3 regions of the Ruegeria sp. AF2 genome follow, and region 3 is predicted to be linked to each of the others. Evidence: riboswitches for the same ligand, from Rfam matches in the RefSeq annotation. Region 3 holds a riboswitch; each other region holds the start of a gene.
The links. A riboswitch is a leader RNA that binds a small molecule or an ion and turns the genes downstream of it on or off. The one in region 3 is predicted to bind cobalamin.

Region 1 (7,341 bases), on a different contig from region 3:
GTGCCTCAGTCACCTCGATCCTCGATGCCGCGGCGCTGCGTGGAGGCGAGCTTGAAGTCGATATCCCCTATGCCGCCTTTTCAATGCTGAGCACGCCGTCGGACGACCGAGTGTTTTATGCGATCTTTCAGGATGGCGAGTTCCTGTCCGGCTACGAAGACCTGACCCCAACTCAAGGACCCGCTGATGGAAAATGGACCTTTCGCTTCGGTGAGGTGCGTGGTGAAAACGTTCGTCAGGTCAGTGCCAGCCGCACACTGGTCGGGCTGGGAAATCAGACAGAAATCGAAGTGGCCTTGGGACAGACCCAAGATGCGCTGTCGGAGACGCTGGATCAAATCTCACGCAATGCCGGCCTTTTGGGATTGGGGTTCTTTGTGCTTGCGGCTGTATTGTCCTTCTGGGTGAGTTCGGCCACCATCGGCCAGCTCGACAGATTAACGACATCCGTCACCCGTCGGGGACCGCAAGATCTCAGCCCATTCAAAAAACCAGTACCGCGTGAAATGGCGCCTTTGGTGTCATCGCTGAATTCGCTGATGGGACGCCTGGACCAGTCACTCAGCCAATCCGAGGACTTTATCGCCGAGGCCGCCCATAGGGTCCGCACCCCGCTGGCAACGGTGAGGTCTTATGCCGAGGCGACGCTGCAACGGGTCGAGAGAGAAGACAACCGCGAGGCGTTAAGATCAATGATGCGCGCCATCGACGAAAGCTCTCGGGCCGCGGGGCAACTACTGGATCACGCCATGATCACATTCCGCGCCGACCATCTGGAGCGCGAGGATATCGATCTGGTGACTCTGATCCGAGAGCTTGTCCAGCGCTTGACGCCCATAGCCGAAATGAAGGACCTTTCGCTTGCTTTGAGCGGCGATCCGCAGGTCATGTATTCGGGCGACCCCATCCTCATCCAAAATGCGGTGCGGAACATGGTAGACAATGCGCTTAAATATGCGCCAGCGGACAGTACCGTAGTCATCGATGTCGCAGGATCACCCACAGCCCGGATCACGGTCAGCGACCAGGGGCCAGGCTTTCCGCCCGATGAAATCGAAACGCTCACAAGACGTTTCGAACGTGGTCAGAACGCGGCAGGAACCATCGGATCGGGCCTCGGGCTAACCATTGCCCAGGACGTCGCGGTCGCCCATGGTGGCACGCTGGTACTGTCAAACAAAGCGGAGGGCGGCGCATGCGTTATCTTGTCACTCTGATCCTATGCCTGTTCGCCAGCGGCGCAGGGGCTCAGGATTGGGAAGACCGACAAATATTCAACGAAAGTGCCGACGGCCCCCGACTGCGGGTCATTTCCAGCACCGATACCGCCCTGTTTGCGCCGCTGATCGAGGATTTCGTCGCCCAGAATCCAGCGATATCGGTCGAATATCTGGTGACCGGCACGGCCGATATCGACCGACGCGTCCGAGCCACGCCAGAAGCGTTCGACGTTGTCGTTTCCAGCGCGATGGACCTGCAACTGAAGCTCGCGAATGACGGATATGCGCTGGCGCTTAACGATCTTCCGCACCCCCCTTGGGCGCAATGGCATCAAAGCCTGTTCGCCTTCACTTCGGAACCCGCAACCATCGTTGTCAATCGCACCGCGTTCGAAGGACAACCAATACCGCAAACACGGCAGGAACTGATCGAAGCGCTGCGCGCCCGCCCGGATGATTTTCGGGGCAAAGTCGGCACTTATGACGTGCGCCAGTCGGGATTGGGCTATTTGTTCGCCACGCAGGACGCCCGCGCCTCGGAAACCTATTGGCGCTTGATGGAGGTTTTGGGCGGCCTGGACGTGCGGCTGTATTGTTGTTCGGGCGACATGATTAACGACCTGGCGGATGGTACGATCGCGGTGGCCTACAACGTGCTTGGCAGTTATGCGGCGGTACGAACAGAAGGAAAGGATGCCCTTCAGATCATTCTGCCTTCGGATTTTCAGACGACGATGATGCGAACCGCCATGGTAACTGGCAAAAGCCGCTTGCCGGAGGAAGCGGAGACCTTTGTCCGGCACCTGACCACGCTGAATCCGGAATCAATGGCAGCACTGCCACTTCTGGACACGCAGGACTCCACGACCGAAAGCGCAGCGATAGCGCTGGACCCTGCGTTGTTGACGTTCCTCGATACGCTGAAGCGCAGAAAGTTCCTGTCTGCCTGGGAAAGTGCCGCTATTCAAAGATGATCGGACTTAGACAACAACCCTATCCGTCATCGCTGAACTTGTTGCTTAACACTGTTGACGCTGGAAGACACTAGCCAGCCTGGGTTACGTCGCACGAATCTATAATCAGAAAAATGATCTCGGCTCAAAGTTTCTCGACGGCCACCTGCGCCCCCATGATGGCCTTGAGCCGCAGCCCCGCAGAATTTGCCCCGAGGAATTCGTGGAACGCACGCATCACGTCATCTTTCCACCAACCGCGCCTGTGATAATCGTCAAGCATGATTACGCCGCCTTCGATCATCTTGGGCAGCAAAGCATCCAGATCCGTTTTTACGCCCTCGTAGGAATGGTCGCCGTCCAAATAGGCAAACCCGATGCTCTGATCTTCAAACAGGCTTAGCGCCGGTCGCGAATAGTCGCGAATGATCGAAATTTGCCCCTTGGCGATCTCGGTGCTGTATTTACCCGTTACTGCATCGTAGATCCGATCCATATCCTTTTGCGTGCGCGCTCCGGCAAGCGAAGCACCGCCATCCGGGTCTTGCTGTACTTGCCAGGGATCGATGAGGCACAATTTCGAGGGTTGCAGCTCTTCCAGCAGAATCCGCGAAAATTCGCCCTTCCAAACGCCAATTTCAACGCTCAACCGTCCATGCGGCATGGTCTTGAGCATTTCGCGCCGCAGGGAATCCTTCCGTTCGCGCTGCTCAGCTTGCTTCTTGCGGCGATCCTCAGCAGATACAGCTTCACCCATAGACGTCTTCTCCGGTTGAGGAATTTTGCAACGCTTCAACCAGATCAACCCAGTCCGGTCTGGCTCTCAATTCTTCGGCTTTCGACCTGTGCCACTCACATGCTTTATGATGAAGATCTGCCAATTGCGGATCTGCCATCATCTCAGTTTTGATGTCGTGCATAGCCGGCATGTGTTCCAGAATTGAGCGATCCTCAACATCATTGTGGTTCATCATGAGCCAGTATTTGAGCCCTTGATCCTGCCCCACATGATTGGTGCGCCCACGGTCGCGCTTGACTAAAAAGCTATCAGTGCTGCGCACAGCATAATGATGAATGCGCGCGAATTCATGGCTGAAACCACGCCATGCTTTCCATTTCACTTGGTCTGCTGGGTAGAGGTTCCCGCCCGAATCCCGCCACAACACCCCTTCGTATGGCGCGTCAGGGTTCGGTGCATCTTCTGGATTGATCCTGGGACGATGGGCGCGAAAACGGCTGAATTTCCCATTGTTGCGGAACAGCGTTTTGAACCCTTTGGTCCGATGATGCGGATAGCCGTCTTCGGTGGCGGCCAGAAAGAAAGTCTCAGGTACGGGTCGATCAACGAAATCGTTCTGACCCGCGTTTCCGAACATGCGCCAGCAGATCGAGATCGCGTCCGCCACGCCGCTGGCCTCAACGAGGCTTCTTATATCACTATTGGGCAAACGGATATTGATATACTCGTCCACATCCAAACTGAGAATCCAATCCGATGACAGATAGCTTGGGTGATTCCGCGCAAGCGAAAATGCACGAACCTGCGGCGCAGCGCGCGGACCCAGCCTGTTTCGTTGGTGGTGAGCCCAGCCAAGCGCTTGCAACCGTTCGCCCATGGCATCGGTACCATCAGCGCAATCATTGGTATAAATCAGAATGTCATCAAAGCCGATTGCGTGGTTGTAGGCCACCCAATCGATCATGAAAGGCCCTTCGTTTTTCATCGTTGTTACGATGAGAAAGGTCTCATTCGTCATAAGTTGTTCTCTTGCCTGTGCCGGTGTCGGACTCCTGTCGACCTATTTAGAATAGCACCAGAATTTTGTCCAACCAGGTCGCCAGACAGCCGCAATGCTTGCCGATTAATCGATCTACCGACTCTGCGGGATCACCTCGTAACCCGGTTCTTCTGGCTCGTCGTCCAGCATCTCGGTTGGAAACCCTGGCGCCTGGATCTCCAGTCCGGTCGCGTCCTCTAGCCGCCTGATGATGTTCGGGGACAGTTCACGCTCACCATATCGCGCGATGCCATCTTCGAAAATCTTGATCATCAATGGGTTTATCTCAAGGGGAACTCCGGCACGGTCGGCGACCTCCTGAAACAGACCGATATCTTTTTTCACCAGGTCCATGGTGAAGGAAATATCGCGCGAGCCGTTCAGGATGACCTGACTTTCGGTCTCGTGCACGAAGGATGTGCCTGACGATATCTTGATCGCCTCATAGGTGGTTCCAAGGTCCATGCCGGCGGCCTTGGCTGTCACCAATGCCTCGGCGCAGGTGATCAGGTTGGCGGTCGCCAGATAATTGGTCAACACCTTCAGAACAGAGGCCGAGCCCAGATCGCCCGTGTGCAAAATGCGCCGCCCCATGGTGGTCAGGAATGGCAGGATACGTTCAAAAGTCTCACGATCACAGCCTGCGAAGATCGAGATATTACCCGTCGCTGCCCGGTGACATCCGCCCGAAACCGGGCAATCCACCGCTGCGCCGCCTCGTTCGATGACCATTGCGCCAAGGCGTTTGACTTCGGCTTCGTCGGTGGTCGACATTTCCATCCAGATTTTGCCAGGGCCGACCTCTGGCAACATTTCCTGCATCACCGCATCCGAGGCCGCAGGAGAAGGCAAACAGGTTATAACAGCATCGCAATCGCGCATCAGTTGCGCCGGGCTTTTGGCGGCTTTGGCACCCTTGGCGACGAATTCGGTCACCAGATCCGGGTTCAGGTCATGAACCGTCAGATCGATACCGTTTCGTAGCAGCGATCCAGATAGCTTGCCCCCTACATTCCCCAGCCCGATAAACCCTACTTTCATGCGCGGTATCCTCCTGTTCGCATCTTGCTGCCATGCCAGCACGTCGTTGCAGAAGTATCATGCCGCCCAGCGACCCCGACAGGTCGCTTTTTATCCGCTTTTTCACGGATCGGCGCGACTCGCTTGACAAGCAACCCTGCCCTGCCGCATGTCCCTTTCGTTGGTGTCTGCGAGAGCAGATGAAAAGGGAATGCGTCAGCGGTTTTTGCCGTCAAACGCAGCCGCCCCCGCGACCGTGACCGGAGAGGGTGCCCAAAGCCACTGGCAGTATGGCCGGGAAGGCGGGACATCCGACAGAGGCCTCCTCTGACATCCGCAAGCCGGGAGACCTGCCAACGCCCGAAGATGAAACCGGACGGGGTGTTCCGGTGTGGGGCTGTGATCGGCCCGCATGAAACCCCGTCCCCCACGAAGAGGATTTGGGGGGATGAGAGACATGACCGAGACCGCACCGGTCGAACTGCTGGTTTGCACTACCTGCCGTCGCGGGCTGCCTGTCGAGGATGACGCCCAGCGCCCCGGCACGTTGCTGCACAAGGCGCTTGAACAGGCGGGCCTGCCCGAAGGCATTACCTTGAAAGCTGTGGAATGCCTGTCGAATTGCGATGAAGGCTGCTCGATCGTGCTACGCGGAGGACCGGATCGCTGGACTTTCGTGTATGAGCATCTGAACGAGATCGACCATGTCGAAACCATCGTCGAAGGCGCAGCCAAATACCTCGCCACCGAGGACGGTTTGGTCAAATGGCGCGAACGTCCCGAACATTTCCGCAAAAACTGTGCGGCCCGCATTCCCCCGATTGGAGCCCTGAAATGAGCAATCTCGAGAAACTCCCCGTCACTGTGATCACCGGCTTTTTGGGCTCGGGCAAAACCACACTGGTGCGCCATCTGATGCAGAACCCGCAGGGCAAGCGTCTGGCGGTGGTCGTCAACGAATTCGGCGATGTCGGCGTCGATGGCGATATCCTGAAGTCCTGCGCCATTCCTGATTGCCCGGCGGAAAACATCATGGAACTGGCCAATGGTTGCATCTGCTGCACCGTGGCCGATGATTTCATCCCGACCATTGAAGCCCTGATGGCACTAGAGCCGCGCCCCGATCACATCCTGATCGAAACCTCCGGTCTTGCCCTGCCAAAACCGCTGCTGAAGGCGTTCGACTGGCCCGATATCCGCTCGAAAATCACCGTCGATGGCGTGATTGCTCTGGCCGATGCCGAGGCCGTGGCCGCTGGTCGGTTCGCTCCGAATGTCGAGGCGGTGGATGCGCAACGCATGGCAGATGACTCGATTGATCATGAAACTCCCTTGTCCGAGGTGTTCGAGGATCAGATTTCCTGCGCCGACATCATTCTGCTGACCAAGCCCGATCTGGCTGGCCCGGAAGGCGTTGCGAAAACGAAAGAGATCATCGCCGCCGAAGCGCCCCGCCCCCTGCCCGTAGTCGAAGTGGCCGAGGGTGCCGTGGACGTCCGCGTCGTGCTGGGTCTAGAAGCCGCGGCCGAGGATGACATGGACGCGCGTCCCAGCCATCACGACGGCCATCACGATCACGAGCATGACGATTTCGAAAGCATCATCGTTGAACTGCCCGAGCAAACCGATCCGATTGATCTGGTCGCCAAGATTGAACGATTGGCCAACGAGTTGAATATCCTGCGCGTCAAAGGCTATGCCGCCGTTCAGGGCAAGCCCATGCGCCTACTGGTTCAGGCCGTCGGTGCGCGCGTGCGTCACCAATATGACCGCCCGTGGGAGCCCGGCGAAGACCGTCGCTCGCGCCTTGTGGTCATTGCCGAGCATGACGATATCAAAGTGGCCGAGATCCGCGATATCCTCGTGGGTGTAACCGAGGCTGCCGAGTAAGACCTATGCACGTCGTCTTCCGCGAAAGCCATGGGCTCGAAGAAACCGAGACCCCGACCGATCTGGGTCAGAGCCCGGCGGATTTGGTGGTGCTGTCCTTTTCCGACAGTGACCTTGGCGCTTTCGCGGCGGGATGGCATCGTGGAGGTGGGCCTGAAGGACGCATGCCAACGATGCGGCTGGCCAATCTGACGGCGCTGAAGCATCCCCTCTCAGTCGACACATATGTCGAGCAGACACTGGAGGGCGCAAAGGGCATCCTGATCCGTCTGATCGGTGGAGTGCCCTATTGGGCCTACGGCTTGCAGCAGGTTCTGGCGCTGGCGCAGGCCAAAGGGATTGCACTGGCCGTGCTGCCCGCAGACGGTCGCGAGGATACGCGGCTGGATGATTACTCTACCCTGCCTGTCTCGACCCTGCGGCGGCTGGCGCATCTGTGCGACACCGGCGGTGAGGTCGCGGCGCAGGCCGCTCTGGCGC
Region 2 (7,341 bases), on a different contig from region 3:
CTTGGTAGCTTCAGATACCCAGGAGAAACGAGTATGGGGAAAGCAGATATGACAAAACCTACTTCCGCTCAGAAAAAACTTTCGGAACGGTTACCAGTTTATCTATCGTTGGCCTGTATCATATGCAGCTACCTTGTCTCCGCCGCTTCATTGCAAGCTTCTGAGCTTCCCTGGATCAAACTAGATAGAGAGGTTCAGGCGCCATCTGGCGCCAAATCACTCTGCAAAGATTATTCGTGGGCGTGCGCGAATACTCGTACTTCTGGTCTGCCAGAAGCGCAGGAGAAACAGATCGTTAAAGCGATTAACTTGCGCGTCAATCGGAGGATCCGCGCCGTTTCGGATCAAAACCAATACGGGACAAAGGAATACTGGACGCTACCAATGCAGGGGTCAGGGGATTGCGAAGATTTCGCTTTGCAAAAGAAGTTTGAACTAATTCAGAACGGCTTGGATCCTACGAAGCTACTTATTGCAACTGTCTTAGACACCAATCGCAGTGGCCATGCAGTTTTAGTTTATCGCTCGAGTGAAGGCGATTTGATTCTGGACAATGTCACCAACAGGATCAAATCGTGGAAGGAAACGAGGTATCTTTTCCTACGAATACAGGACCCAAATCACCCTGATCGTTGGGTACAGGTTTCTAGCGGCTAAAAACAATGTGGCGCGCCCTCGAGACGCGCCACAATAAAATTTTGGTCCTGCGACTATTGGTTGTTTCGCGGCAACCCAAGTTTAGGACACCGCTTCAAACTTTGGTCAAGCTTTCGCAGCGTTGTACAAACGCGGAGTCACCAGACCTGTACTGTTCAAACCGCGCATCGCCTTGGCTGCCGCAAGCACTGCCAGATCAGCAATCGGCTCAATGACGATTACCAGCATATAAGCGCCGCCAAAGGACAGAACCGACGCCATGGTTTCTGCGCCGAAACCCTGGCCGTAGAAGGCCCAGAACCCAACCCATGCGACTACTCCTCCCTGATACGTCGCACTCAGCGCAAGAGCTTGGCCATATTTGAGATCAACATATGCTGTGCCGGGTGCGATGATGCGGCTGGCCAGTGCTTTTAGCGCAAATAGCGGCACCAGCAGAGTGGTCAGGTTGATGAAGTACTGCGGAAGATCGAACGGGGCAAAAAACACACCCTGAATCAGGAGACCAGCTGCCAATCCAAAAGCCGCGGGTGCAGCACCGAGAAGCAGAAACAGCGTCGACCCCAGGATGAAGTGGACTTCAGAGACACCAACCGGGAAATGCGGCAGGACTTCGAAGAAAAGGAAAACACCAACGGTGGCGAGCACCGAGCGCATAACAAAAGATGCAGGTCCATTCGCTCGCAATGTGGAAAACGTTTCTTTCGCTGCGTAAGTAGCCGCACCTGCGGCGGTAACATAGGAAAGCGCGATTTTGGCACCATTCACGATGCCCGGTTCGATATGCATGTTCTTTCTCCCTACCGCCTCACCCGGCGGCTTGTCAGGTTGAATCGACCGCAAGGCCGACAGGTTCAGTCTGGGCATAGCCCGGCGCTTTACGGCAGGTCTCCTGACTCGCGGGTGCTCGCTCCGCCAACCTTCCCGGTTCCATTACAAACCAGTGGTGTCTTGGCATCGCTCTCCGCTCACAGTTGCGGGGGCAGTTACGGAATTGGCGCCATTGAAAACACCGAACCGTATTCCCTTTTAATCCTTTTGGCTTCCGCCATCAGGAACCGAAAGCAATTCACCGCTACAATGGCGGCTTCGCCTGTGTCAATTGTCTTTGCGACCTATTCCAATGTAAACTCGACCGAAGCAGGATTCACGCAACCGGTCACTTGATCGACAGGGTAAACCAAGCGTTACCTGAAACCTCTTGAAGCTCTAGCTGCTAGAGGCTTTAAGATTCGGATTAATTCGCGATAGTGCGATCCAAATACGTTAAACTTGTGAACCAGGACGAGACCTATGCTTACAAGGCGCCATTTCATTCAATCCACCACAGCGCTGTTCTCGGCGTCTGCGGCCAGTCCATTGATCGCCAAAACCTGGCCAACCGCATCGCAGAAGACCTATTGGGACAGTCAAGTCACGCCAATTGGTTACGATCCAATGACCTCAAATCCGTGGGGTGTTCATGACCGTTTTTTACCAAGACGCGTCGCGGCAAATGATGGTTTGGTTCCAGGTGACATCCATGTGGATGCCGTCGCGCGCTATCTCTATCATATCGAAGAAGGCGGGACCGCAATGCGCTATGGCGTAGCGATCGCGCGTGGGAATCTTTACGAGCCCGGCACCTATGTTATCCGCCGAAAGGTCGAATGGCCACACTGGACACCAACCGCTTCAATGATCGAGCGCAACCCCGAATACGCGGAATTCCGGAATGGCATGGAGCCCGGGCCGAATAATGCTCTCGGCTCTCGTGCCCTTTATCTATACGTTGGAGACCGAGACACATATCTCAGAATTCACGGCACGCCTGAGCCAAGAAGCATCGGCGGTCGCGCAAGTTCTGGATGTGTGCGAATGATCATGGCTCATATCAATGACCTCTACCCAAACGTGAAAACCGGCTCGACCGCTTTCCTATACTCGGCCGAAGATAGCGTCACAGCCCGCTCATAAATTTTGGGCAGCGTAGGTGGACGTCGCTGCCCTCATTTCGATCAGGCGTCGCGCGCAATGCAGATCGGAGCGCCATTCGTCGCGCGCAATGGTACCAATGTCGTCTCGACAGGTCCGCTGTGCTCATACCAAAAGCAATTATCTTCTGGCAAAAGGCGTGCCGTGGTCAAATCCTGCGCCGGCCCTGCCAGCGCTACCACCGAATCTGGCACGTTGCCTGGTTCAAGTGCTTTGCTTTTGGCCCCAGTGAACTGGGCTGAGCAACCAGCCGTAATCGAGACTAACGTGATGGTCATGGCGATCCGTTTCTGCATTGATCTGTTCCAAATTTTTTGCGTCATCTGCAATTAGATTGCATCCACACGGCCGGCCCGCAAGACGAAATGAACTAACAATATCGCAGGCAAAGAACCCGGATGAAAAAAATATAAAAGGTATTGAAGCTCTAGTTACTGTAGGAACTATTTACAAAGGACCATAGAGATTCTTGAGGTCCAATCATGTCATCCGATACCCATAGCCACGACCATGGCCACGAAAACAAACATGGTCACCACGCATGCGGTAGTGGCGGGTGTGGCGACATCGCCCCCGCCGGTCCAATTCCTGAAGGTGGTAGAAGCTTTCAGGTCTCTGGCCTTGATTGCGCCGAAGAGGTGGCGATCCTGAACCGTGTCGTCGGCCCGAAAGCAGGTGGTGAAGAGTATCTTGCATTTGATGTGATCAACGGTCGGATGACACTTCTTGATAGTGCTTCCAAGTTATCTGACGAAGATGTCATGCTGCTGGTTGCGAGTACTGGTATGACCGCCAAACCATGGGATGACGGAAATGCCGCCCAGGACCAGGCGGCGCATATTGCACGTCAGCGGCGGTTCACCACTCTTAGCGGAGGGTTTTGGGCAGCAGGTTTTGGCTGGCACATTTTCGAAACCGGCATGGGCGGTGCGCTCGGGCTGTTCTCGGGACATGGTGAGGTTCCGATGCCTTTAGCCGAGGCAGCTTTGTTCGCGGTCGCGATCTTGTTTGGCGTCTGGCTGGTGGCCCCTAAGGCCTGGTCTTCGGCGCGTCGACTTTCGCCGGATATGAACCTTTTGATGGTTGTTGCCGTCGCTGGTGCCATCGCTCTGGGTGAGTTTTTTGAAGCGGCAACTGTAGCATTTTTCTTTTCGCTCTCTCTTTATCTGGAAAGCTGGAGTGTCGGACGTGCTCGGAACGCGGTATCCGCACTGCTTGATCTGGCCCCCCCGACGGTTCGGCTGGTTCGTGCTGACGGTTCTGAGGCAACGGTCCCGGCGGCGGATGTCTTTGTCGGTGACAGCTTCATCGTTCGGGGTGGGGATCGCATTCCACTTGACGGGGAAGTCATCGAAGGGGCTGGTGCCGTTGACCAGGCTCCAATCACAGGTGAAAGCGCGCTGATTCCTAAAGAGCTGGGTGATGAGGTCTATGCCGGCACAATCAATGGTGAAGGCACCCTCAAAATACGTGCGACGAAAACAGCGTCCGATACCGTGCTTGCCAAGATCATCCGGATGGTCGGTGATGCTCATGCTCGCCGTGCGCCGGTTGAGCAGTGGGTTACAAAATTTGCGCGGATCTATACGCCCATCGTTATGGTCGTCGCAGTGGCTATCGCCCTGATCCCACCGCTTGCATTTGGCGCATCGTGGGGCTTCTGGTTTTACAATGCACTTGTTCTGCTGGTTATCGCCTGCCCCTGTGCGCTCGTCATTTCCACACCGGTTTCAATCGTTGCGGCTTTGACCGCTTCGGCCCGGGCTGGGGTTCTGATTAAGGGCGGCGCATATATCGAAGCCCCCGGGCGTACCACCGCACTGGCCATGGACAAGACAGGCACGATCACCATGGGCGAGCCTGAAGTGGCCAATGTCTATCCGCTGGGCGCCGCATCCGAGCAGGAGCTGTTGGCGAACGCTGCCAGCCTTGAGGTTCGGTCTTCACACCCGCTGGCCCGCGCCATTTTGACCCGGGCAGAACAGACCGACATTTCGATATCGGCGGCTGAAGACATCCGAACCGTTCCCGGTCGTGGTCTGGAAGGCCGTACCGAGCGTGGAGATATCTGGCTTGGCTCTGACCGCTTCGCTGTCGAGAAAGGCTTTGGCGCGTCCATCCCTGCCGAGTTGCGCAACCAAATCGAGAGCGCGGGAAGCACAATTGTTGTTGTCGGGGATGAGAACGGGTTAACCGGTTTGCTTGAGCTGCGGGACCGCATTCGACCCGAAGCCCGAAGCATCGTAGCCCGGCTTCATGCGCAGGGCGTGAAGTCAATCATCATGCTGACTGGTGACAACGAACAAACAGCGAGAGCGGTAGCAGCCGAAGTCGGCATCGACGAAGTCCGGGCCCAACTTCTGCCGGAGGACAAAGTCGCTGCGATTGAGGAACTGGCAGAACAGCACGAGATGGTTGCGATGATCGGCGATGGCGTCAACGACGCGCCTGCGATGGCTCGGGCACATTATGCAGTTGCGATGGGTGCAGTTGGATCTGATGCTGCTATTGAGACTGCAGACATTGCTCTGATGACTGATGACATCGGCAAAGTACCCTGGCTGATCGATCATTCACGTCGAACCATGTCGATCATCCGTCAGAACATCGGCTTCTCACTTACGACCAAAGCACTGTTTGTGACCCTTACCGGTTTTGGATTGGCATCAATGTGGGGTGCAATCGCCGCAGATGTCGGAGTGTCCTTGCTGGTCGTGGCTAACGCCTTGCGGCTTCTGAAAGCCTCGGAGGGTAACATACACTCAACAGGAACAGAAACCGTTGGAACGCCAGGTGAAAATGCTGAATTGGCGCATGCGCAGTAATCAGGCGCGCGGAACCTAAGATCGCGTGTGCTGTGGGATGCCCATTGAAATCAGCATCCCACAGCCGATTTTCGCAATTTATCACTGTGGCGTGGTGCCCGATATATCAATCAGTCCTGGGCTTTGAGTGGCATTTCATCCTGAAGATGAGGGACATTGACACTGATCAGGTTTCCCGGCGCCGCACTTTAATCAGTCAGCTTCATCCTGAATGTGGGGGGTTAGTTTGGATCGCCCCACTGCCCCACCCTCTGCTACTGCCAGATCCATTGCCATCATCCTGTAATCACCGCGCATCCATGAAGAAAACAAGTTCTTGTAGAACCGCGAAAGCGGGTGTCCCGACTGCCCGGATGGTGTCAGAAAAAAGAAGCCTTTGTCTTCTGAAACAGACATGACGGCCTGAAAATTCGTGCCGATATTTGTTGCAAACGGTTTTTCGTCAGACATCCCGAATTGAAACGAGAGCAATGAATAAGGTCCTCCGGACTTCGGTTCCCGCACAGATAACAACCCATTGAGGAATCCGGCTGGGCTAACCGCAGACCAATCCAGATTCACAATGTGTTCAGCTCCCCAGCTCCACGAAGAAAGGTCGGGACCGTAGCGCTCGGTTATCCAGACGAGCGCATCGTCGAGTGCGAGAACGATCCACTCGTCGCAGGTTTCGACACGAGTTGAGGTGCGATTGTCACACCACATCGCGGCCTCGTCTCTATTTGAAAGAACCGCGGCAAGAAAATATGGATTCGGATTGGTCCACAAATCACGCGCCGCAGGAAATTCATCCTGTAGAAATCGGCGTTGCAAAGCACGCGTCCATGCCCAGAATATCAATGGCTCCGGCGAAAAACGATCCATTTCACCGTTCCATTCAGCCAAGCGGTTCAAGGCATCCTGTCGGATTCCATCGAGCGGGTCGTCGGTTGCGGGGATCATGGGTGCAGAACGCCACAAGTCCGCTGCCATCAGAGGCAACAAGCTACGCGCTGCTGAACTAACGGTATCTTGTTGTACCGCCATAACACCATCAACTGAAAAAACGCGTTGGCGCGCATCAAGTTCTTTGAGCCTTTGCTGCCGAAGCAGGATTGCATCTTCATCGGAGATGCCCGGCCAGGTCATGACGTCTTCTTTGTCAATAACGACGGTCTCCAACCCGAACAGAGGCATTTCAGAGATCAACTTCACGGCGTCTTTTGCGGTGACTACCTGTGTCAGTCGGTAAAGAGTTCTCAAAAAGATATCGCTATCTACCCGTTCGGATGTGCCGTTTTGCAATTCAGGTTGCCCGGCATTTGAGTCCAAGGCCCAAGCAACGTCATTTGAACGACCCAGAACAACGAACGGAACGCCGGGCAAAGTCGCCCCTGCTACTGCCCCCGAGGGAAATTGAAGATCAGCCATGTACAAGGTTGATGGGAGCGAAAGCGGCCCGCTAGTCTCGATCGCGAGAATTGGGGAATTGGAAACCGTTCGTTCACTGGTCAATGCCCAGGCACCCAGCCGAGCTTTTGGCGTGCTCTTGAGCAATCCGGGTGTTTTCGGTCTGTCGCCTGGAATTGACGCGCCGCCACTCTCGGCCTGCCGCAGATTACCTAAGAACTGTTGAGTTATTCTGAGACTATCCTCTGGCCGCCAGGCCATGATTGTCTTTTCATCGTACAACAACAGTTCTGGTGCCCCCCGGCCACGCCGGTCTTTTGACACCTCCCCGATCCAGGCATTGACACCGGCTGCATAGGCGATCAGCATTTCAGACAAAACTGGATCTATATCGCGATATCGCGGAACTGGTACTTTACCCGAAGCGGACCGTCGTTCCCTTAACATCTGACCCAATCTATCCTGCGCATGAACGAAACCAAGTGCGAAATAGGCATCG
Region 3 (7,341 bases):
GGCGACAGCGGGACGACCAGTGAGGACGAACTGCGCGCGCAACTGAGTGACATATTCATCCGCGTCTACCAAAAACTCAGCCGAGAGGGGCCGGTGCTTGTCGTGGTTGAGGATATGCAATGGGTCGACCCATCGACCCTTTCGGTGCTGCGCGACGTGGCCGAGCATCTGACATCACTTCCCGTCCTGATGTTGATGGTTTCGCGGATGCCGGCGCCATCAGCGATCAAAGAGAGCATACCGTCTCTTGAGCAATTGTCGCTTCCACCGCTCGATGATGCGACATCGTCAGAACTGGCCAAGGCGGCCTCGGGTGAGCGCCTTGACGACCGCACTACGGCGCAGATTTTGGCGCGGGGCAATGGCGTGCCCCTTTTCATCAAGGAGTGCTCTGCCGCCATCGCTGCGTCGCCTGAACGTATCGTGGACAACATTCCCGCCACGTTGCATGACCTCCTGGCGCAACAGGTGGACGAGGTCGGAGAACTCCGACGTGCCGCGATCGAGGCCGCTGTTATAGGTGGTGCCTTTGGGGCACCTTTGCTGGCTCAGATCAGTGAACTGACTGAAGACGAGTCCGAAGACGCGATCTTTGGGCTCGCCGCCACGGGTATATTGCAACATCTGCCCGGCGCGAATGACGACGCAGAAATGATCTGGCGGTTCCGCCATGAATTGGTGCGTGAGGCGGCATATCAAAGCCTTGTGCGGGACCGTCGCATTCATTTGCACCGACGCACGGCAGAGGCCCTTGCCGCCCAACCGGAAGCCGCCCGACAGCCTGAACAAATAGCGCGGCACTGGGAACTGGCCGGTGAAACAACGAAGGCGGTGGCCGCCTGGTCGGAGGCCGCGCGGCTGAACCTGAGGCGGCACGCAAATCGCGAAGGGGCTCAGCATGCCCGAAACGGATTGCGGCTGTTGGACGAGTTGCCCGCAGACCAACGCGATAAAGCTGAATTGAACTTGCAATTCCTTCTGGCCGCTGCCGAGCGCGTGCATGTCGGTTATGGTGCCAAGCCCGCAATCGATGCCTTTGGGCGCAGTTTTGAACTGGCTGAAAAGCTGGGCGACAGGCGTACTCTTGTGCGCGCGGGCAGGGGTCTGTTTACCGCTGCAATGGTCAAAGGTGATTACCAGAACGCCGAGCAATTGGGGCAAGCGATCATCGATGCGTATGACGATCACCACACCCGAATGGTTGGAAACTACATCTGTGGGGCCGCGCTATCCCCGCGCGGTCGGTTTCAGGATGCGGCAGCAGCTCTAGAACAAGCGGCGTCTCATGCGGATGCGCATCGCGCCGAAGCTGGAAACAGCCCCGATATTGCAGCCGTGATACAAATCGAGAGTATGAGCGCGCTGGTCGACAGCTTTCAGGGCAAAACTGAAGTGGCACTCGCCAAAGCCAAGCGGGCAGTTGACGCCGCGATGGCGTCGGGCCAGCCCTTGATCATCGCAAATGCAATGCATTGGTTGACCGAAATCCACATGCAGATGGACCACCCGGATTATGCGCGCATGGCCAAGGCGCTGAGCGCGGCTGTTCAGGACAAGGGCGGCCCTTATTACCAAGCTGTTGCGACGGCCCATCTTGCTGGGGCTGCCATCAGAACCGGCGAGGCCACAGAGGGCGTGGCCATGCTGCAGGCCGCTTGGGGAAGGATGCACGCAACGGGTGCCGAGGCGGCTGGCGTGCTCGTCAACACCGAACTCGCAAGGGGCTATCTTGCTCTGGGTGAGATTCAGAAAGGGTTGGATGCGGTGGAGGCTGGCCTGACATGTGCAGAAAACACTGACGAGCGGAACTATGAAGCTGAAATCTACCGGATAAAGGCGGCTCTTCTACTGGAACAAGGTGGTCCGTTCGACGCGGCTGAGGCGGCTTTGCGTGAAGCTATAGCCGTGGCAAATAATCAGGGCGCGGCGCTGTATGAATTGCGCGCGCTGAGTGATCTTGCCTGCATCCGGCCAGCCGATACGGAAGTTGCCGCGCGGATTACTGAGCTGGAAGAGCGCGCGGTCGCGTCTTAGGTCCCGCCGGGACGTCGACCTAAAGTGCAGTCTTCGGGTTGCAGGTCCAAGCCAACAAAACGCGCCACCTGCGAGAATGACGAAGTTTTCTTCAACAACTGAAAACCTTTCTCTGAAAAAGTCTCAGCTGAGTACAAGTTTTTGGACACCATCGGGTTGTTCATAAGCTGCGTGATCGCGTCATACGCCACCATCGATGTCATCAGATCGCCCATGATCACATCGCCCTTGTGCTGTTCCGCAAAGAGACCAGGGAACAACTCGACCCTATTGACGTCGCAATAGAGCCGGCTCAGGTCGGCAATCAATTCGTCCGCAAACGGCTGATCACCAACCATCTCAGTAAAGCTTGAATGCGGTTTGCGGCAGAAATGATGACGATAAGTGTTCAGCGACGGAAGACGGGCCTTACGCGTCAGGGCAATTGTAGCTTCGACAGGGGCAGGAGCACCGGGCGCAGGCCTTTGGAACAGGAAATCGGGCGTGTTGCGCAGCGACATGCGGGCCGCAGGTTGGCGCGACAAAGATCGGATCATTTCCGCCAAGCCCGTTTGTTCGACCAGTCGTGGATTGAACCTGAAGCCTTCTGGGCCAACCTGTGCGCCGTCGATTATGAACCGTTCGGGGATCATCGAATGCCAGCGGTAGAGCAGATTGAACTCAATCGCGATCTGGTTGGAGTGATGCCAGGGCTGCCAGCGATTGACGCCAACGGGCAGTTTGAATGGCATATTGGCGATGTGGGCGATGTAATCCTCAAGCACAAGCTTGATCAGCAATGCGATCAAGGTGCAGCGTGTAGTCTGGAACACACGCTCTTTATCCCAGCCCGAAATGCCGCGCTTTTCGCGCCACAACAGGTCGGCAAAGGTGTTATGGGCGCGCAACATCAGTGTATTGATCGCGATATAACCTATGGTACCATTGCCATTATCGAGCCCGGTTGCATGAAAATCGAGCAGTAGCTGGTCAATCGCGTGATCGCTGAGACCCGGATGCGCCCGTTTCACCGCATTCCACAGCTTGCATGGATCGTGCAGGGGCTTTCCGTAATTCTCGCCAGTGGCAAGACTGCCATCAAAGGGGGGCGCAAGCTTAACACCACCGGATTGGTTCTTTTGAAACAGCTTCGGGGCCCACATCTCGCCTTGTGTATCCAGACGAAAGGCCAACCGGTGGGTTAATTCATTGGTATCGGGATCGCGTTCGCGCAGCATGTCGGTCTGAAAATCGTTCAGCCCGTAGATTTGGCACAGATCGACCTCGTGGTTCGAATCCGTCTGATCAACCGGTCCTTTCGCCCCAAAGGTGCGAAGGAAACTGTCGGTAAACCATTGTGCGGCCGAGATAAACAAAAGTGTCGATCCTTGCGGGCACATCAAGGTAAGCGGGCTGCCATCCAATTGTGTCCGTCGGCGAAAGAGATCAGCAACTTCGCTTTCCGACGGCAGGACGGGTGAGAGGTCTTCTGGCGTCGTATGCCGACCGATCCAGCGATGGGAAAACACGCCGGGCCATGTCGTGTAGTCTGCGCCCATTGTATAGGGCCGCGGTCGGTGGATCTTCGCGGCGTTTGCAAGCCTGATCGCGGCCAAATAGCTCGTAACGGGTGGGGAGATCTTGAATCCGAGTTTGATCAGATCATCAACGTCCAGCATCAATACATCTCCGTTTGGTCATCGATTCGGGAACCGGGCGCGGGCCAGGCTCAGATAGGTTCTGAGCCGGATCGCATTAATCGGTCCTAAAGGTTCGTGATCTGCCGTGACACGCCAGGGCGAGAAGCTCATCGCGTCGCCATTCTGCGGATCAAATTCTGCACCTTTGGGAATCGTGATATCCGCCACGGGCGTGACGGTATGATGGTACGGATCAAGAGGTGCATCTGGTTGCGGATCGCATGCCCACCGGATGCGATTGTCTAGCACATCGAATTCGTCGGCCGGGCGCGGGGGCTCAATCACACACAGCTCGAAGTGATTATCTCCATCGGCCACGTCTTGCCGCAAACACTGCCCGATCCCATCTGGATCGTCTACCGGATGTGCCGGAATTTTTGGTTTAGCGCTGCGGGCCAGGTATCGGACTGTTAGATCGGGGCCCAGCCGATACGGTGTTGTCGACCAGAAATGGACCTCAAAAGGCGAGTGCATATAGTTCGAGGCAAAATCACTCGCGACGCGAAACTGACGCTTGCCTTCACGAGTGAGGAAGGTGCGAAATCCTGCGCGCAGCCCTTTGGTGATCAACCTAAGGCTCCATTTTCGTCGCCCTTTGATCGCGTGCTGGACCGCTTGTAATGTGGCGACAAGCCTGCCCAATCGCTCATATTCATCGGGGACGTAGCTGGGAAACACATCCTGATCGACCAATACGAAATCGAACTCGTCGCTGAGTTGTGTGGTCCCCAGATGCGCAAGTGCCTCGGCGTCGATCAGCTTGGGGCCTGGCACGTCAAAAAGCTTGATCGCCATCCCGTGGGCATCCGATTTCCGGTCATCCAGATGCGCGCCGTTGGAAAAGCGAAGTGCGGCTGAATAGGCAGCGGGCTGTTCAAACAGGCCGTGACGGAACTGTTCTGGTAGATCGTTTCTGACGGTGAATGTTGCAGCCACGCACCCGTGACTGCGCCCATGCTGAGCCCTTAAGCGATGGCCTTTCCACCGTGCAACGGCCTCGAGATTGTGGTCAATGACATCATCAACAATATCCGGCGGCAATGCGTTTTGCGAAACATGCGTCAAAGAACCGTCTCCTTGGATAAACCCAGGCAATGATCAAACAGGGGTAAGGCGCTGACAAAGCTAAACCTCTAAATTTGTTCAGCTTACCTCAGATTGTCTAATTTCCAAACACACCAACTATGGACAGCCGTGGCCAGACAAATTCGGCGCGCAGCCCAAGCTATTCGGCTGGTGCTTCGGACACGTGGTTGGCGGCGCTCGATCCTCGACCAGAGTTGAGCGCCTTCGACTTTATCATTGACGTGTCCGGTGTTCTCGGGCACTCAATCGATTGATGGTTCCCGGTGGTGTTGCCGCGGGATGAAAAGGGAATACGGTGAGGTTTGCCAAAAGGTGCCAATTCCGTAACTGCCCCCGCAACTGTAAGCGGTGAGCAAGGCCAAACAGCCACTGGTCCACAGGGTCGGGAAGGTTGGCCGAGCGCGGACCCGCAAGTCAGGAGACCTGCCATCAGATGTTTAACCAACCCGGGGCGGGGCGTCCTGGAAGGAGGCTTTGATGGCGCGTCAATTGCGTGTTTACATTGTCGGCAGCTTCCGCATGCGCTTGGAAACAAGTGGAGTGGACCATGCCAGATACGCCTGATCATTTCATTCTAGTCTGCGAAAGCTGCACTGAAGGGCTGCCCCTTGATGAAATTTGCGATGCGTTGACCGGGAAATTACATCGCAGTTTTGCGATCCGCGCGTCGTCTTGCATGGCAGGCTGCGATAGTCCCAGAACGGTTGGGTTCCAGGCCGTAGGAAAGGCGCAATACCTTTTTGGTGGCATTCAGACCGCGGATGAGGTGCAGGCGCTGGCTGAGTTTGCAGCGCATTATCGTGAAAGCCCGGATGGCTGGACAAATGCCACTGATCGCCCGCAGGCGTTGTTCAATAAAACCCTCTCGCGCATGCCGCGGATCGAACAGGGGGCATCGCAATGACGTTGCGACCCTTTCTGATTGCCGAAAACCTTGAGTATTATGCCCTTAACGGAGATGTGCTGTTGCAGGGCGTCTCGTTCGAGTTGGACGAGGGTTCCATTCTAGCCATCGCCGGCCCGAACGGGGCGGGGAAAACGACGCTTCTCAATCTGTTGTGCGGCGCTGAGCCGCTGGCACTTGGCGATGTTCGGATCAAAGGACGCAGTCTGAAACAGCTCTCTGCCAAAGAGCGTGCGCGCATGATTGCAGTGGTAGGTCAGCAGGAACTGCCCGATGGACGCTTGGCGTTACGCGATTATGTTGCGCTGGGGCAAATACCCATCCGTGCGGACCGCTCTGCCGAAGGCCACGCGCAAGAGCTGGACCGGATTTTAGACCTGACCGGTCTCGCCAATCTCGCGGACAAGCGCATGGCCCAACTGTCCGGAGGCGAACGTCAGCGTGCCCATATCGCGCGCGCTTTGGCGCAAAACCCTTCGTTGCTGTTTCTGGACGAACCGACCAACCATCTGGATCCTGATGCAAAAGGGCGGATGCTGTCTTTGGTCGCCGAGCTTGGGATCACCGTGGTCATGATCGTACACGATCTGGTCATGATCCCCGAATTCGCCACACACGTGGCGCTGATGAAATCGACCCGCATGATCGAGTTTGGGTCGGTGGACAAGGTGCTGACACCCGAAAGAGTCCGCGAAACTTTTGGCGTTGATTTCCTCTGCTTTCTCCACGAAGGCCGCGTGATCCCGGCGCTTGATATTCGAAGAACCACAGTCTCAACTTAGTCGAAGGAACACACTGAGATGAAATACATCTGGCCCGTGGCGTTGGCCACCGCCATGGCAAGCGGTGCTGCTGCGCAAGAAGTCACCGTAGACAACTGCGGCGAACCGCTGGTTTTTGATACCGCGCCCGAGCGCCTGGTTGTGCATGACATGAACATGACCGATATGGCCTTTGCATTGGGTCTGCAGGACAAGATCGTCGGCCTGACCGGCATCACCGGCTGGTACAAGACCAGCCCTGATTTTGATGCCCTGCGCGGCGACATCCCCGAGCTTGCGCCGAAATATCCGACCGTCGAAAACCTGGTGGCGGTTGAACCCGACCTGTTCTTTGCAGGTTGGTACTATGGCATGAAGCCGGGTGGTGATGTGACCCCAGATACATTGGAACCGTTCGGAATCAAGACCTTGGTTCTAACCGAAAGCTGTGTGCATCTGGACAAGGATCGCCCCGAAGCCAGCATGGATCTTCTGTTTGGCGATGTGTTGCGCTTGGGCAAGGTGATGCAAGTCGAAGACAAGGCCGAAGCTCTGGTCTCGGGCTGGAAAGAGCAGCTGGCAGCGATCGAAGCCAAGACTGCTGAACTGCCCAGGCCCCGCGTCTTTCTTCTGGATGGTCCTGCAGATGCTCCGTTTACCGCCGGTAAATTCGCGATTCCCGATGCGATGATCACAGCCGCCGGTGGTGAAAACGTCACTCATGACATGGACACGAGCTGGGGCCGCACTTCGTGGGAGGCCGTTGCCGCATCGAACCCGGAATTCCTGGTTTTGTTGGATTATCAGACCGGCAATGGTGCCGAGGACACTTTCAAGTTCCTGCAGGAGCATCCCGTCATGTCGCAGACTGATGCCG

Region 1: linked by a shared signal. The riboswitch ahead of ACR0NM_RS10880 (DUF1636 family protein) and the one ahead of ACR0NM_RS08015 (DUF1636 family protein) in region 3 are both predicted to bind cobalamin.
Region 2: linked by a shared signal. The riboswitch ahead of ACR0NM_RS15965 (energy-coupling factor ABC transporter permease) and the one ahead of ACR0NM_RS08015 (DUF1636 family protein) in region 3 are both predicted to bind cobalamin.

The regions. Positions count from the first base shown of each region.
Region 1 covers NZ_JBQFZC010000003.1:21,095-28,435, forward strand. Annotated here, with positions in the region: gene ACR0NM_RS10855 (sensor histidine kinase) at 1-1,217, shown strand, start outside; gene ACR0NM_RS10860 (ABC transporter substrate-binding protein) at 1,196-2,194, shown strand; gene ACR0NM_RS10865 (class I SAM-dependent methyltransferase) at 2,319-2,930, opposite strand; gene ACR0NM_RS10870 (glycosyltransferase family 2 protein) at 2,923-3,930, opposite strand; gene ACR0NM_RS10875 (NAD(P)-dependent oxidoreductase) at 4,045-5,031, opposite strand; cobalamin riboswitch at 5,137-5,343, shown strand; gene ACR0NM_RS10880 (DUF1636 family protein) at 5,429-5,809, shown strand; gene cobW (cobalamin biosynthesis protein CobW) at 5,806-6,861, shown strand; gene cobN (cobaltochelatase subunit CobN) at 6,867-7,341, shown strand, end outside.
Region 2 covers NZ_JBQFZC010000005.1:56,281-63,621, forward strand. Annotated here, with positions in the region: gene ACR0NM_RS15960 (transglutaminase-like cysteine peptidase) at 34-657, shown strand; gene ACR0NM_RS15965 (energy-coupling factor ABC transporter permease) at 763-1,446, opposite strand; cobalamin riboswitch at 1,523-1,735, opposite strand; gene ACR0NM_RS15970 (L,D-transpeptidase) at 1,951-2,613, shown strand; gene ACR0NM_RS15975 (hypothetical protein) at 2,655-2,927, opposite strand; gene ACR0NM_RS15980 (heavy metal translocating P-type ATPase) at 3,114-5,456, shown strand; gene ACR0NM_RS15985 (penicillin acylase family protein) at 5,649-7,341, opposite strand, start outside.
Region 3 covers NZ_JBQFZC010000002.1:37,667-45,007, forward strand. Annotated here, with positions in the region: gene ACR0NM_RS08000 (ATP-binding protein) at 1-2,034, shown strand, start outside; gene ACR0NM_RS08005 (peroxidase family protein) at 2,031-3,692, opposite strand; gene ACR0NM_RS08010 (catalase family protein) at 3,711-4,778, opposite strand; cobalamin riboswitch at 5,037-5,244, shown strand; gene ACR0NM_RS08015 (DUF1636 family protein) at 5,347-5,703, shown strand; gene ACR0NM_RS08020 (ABC transporter ATP-binding protein) at 5,700-6,485, shown strand; gene ACR0NM_RS08025 (ABC transporter substrate-binding protein) at 6,504-7,341, shown strand, end outside.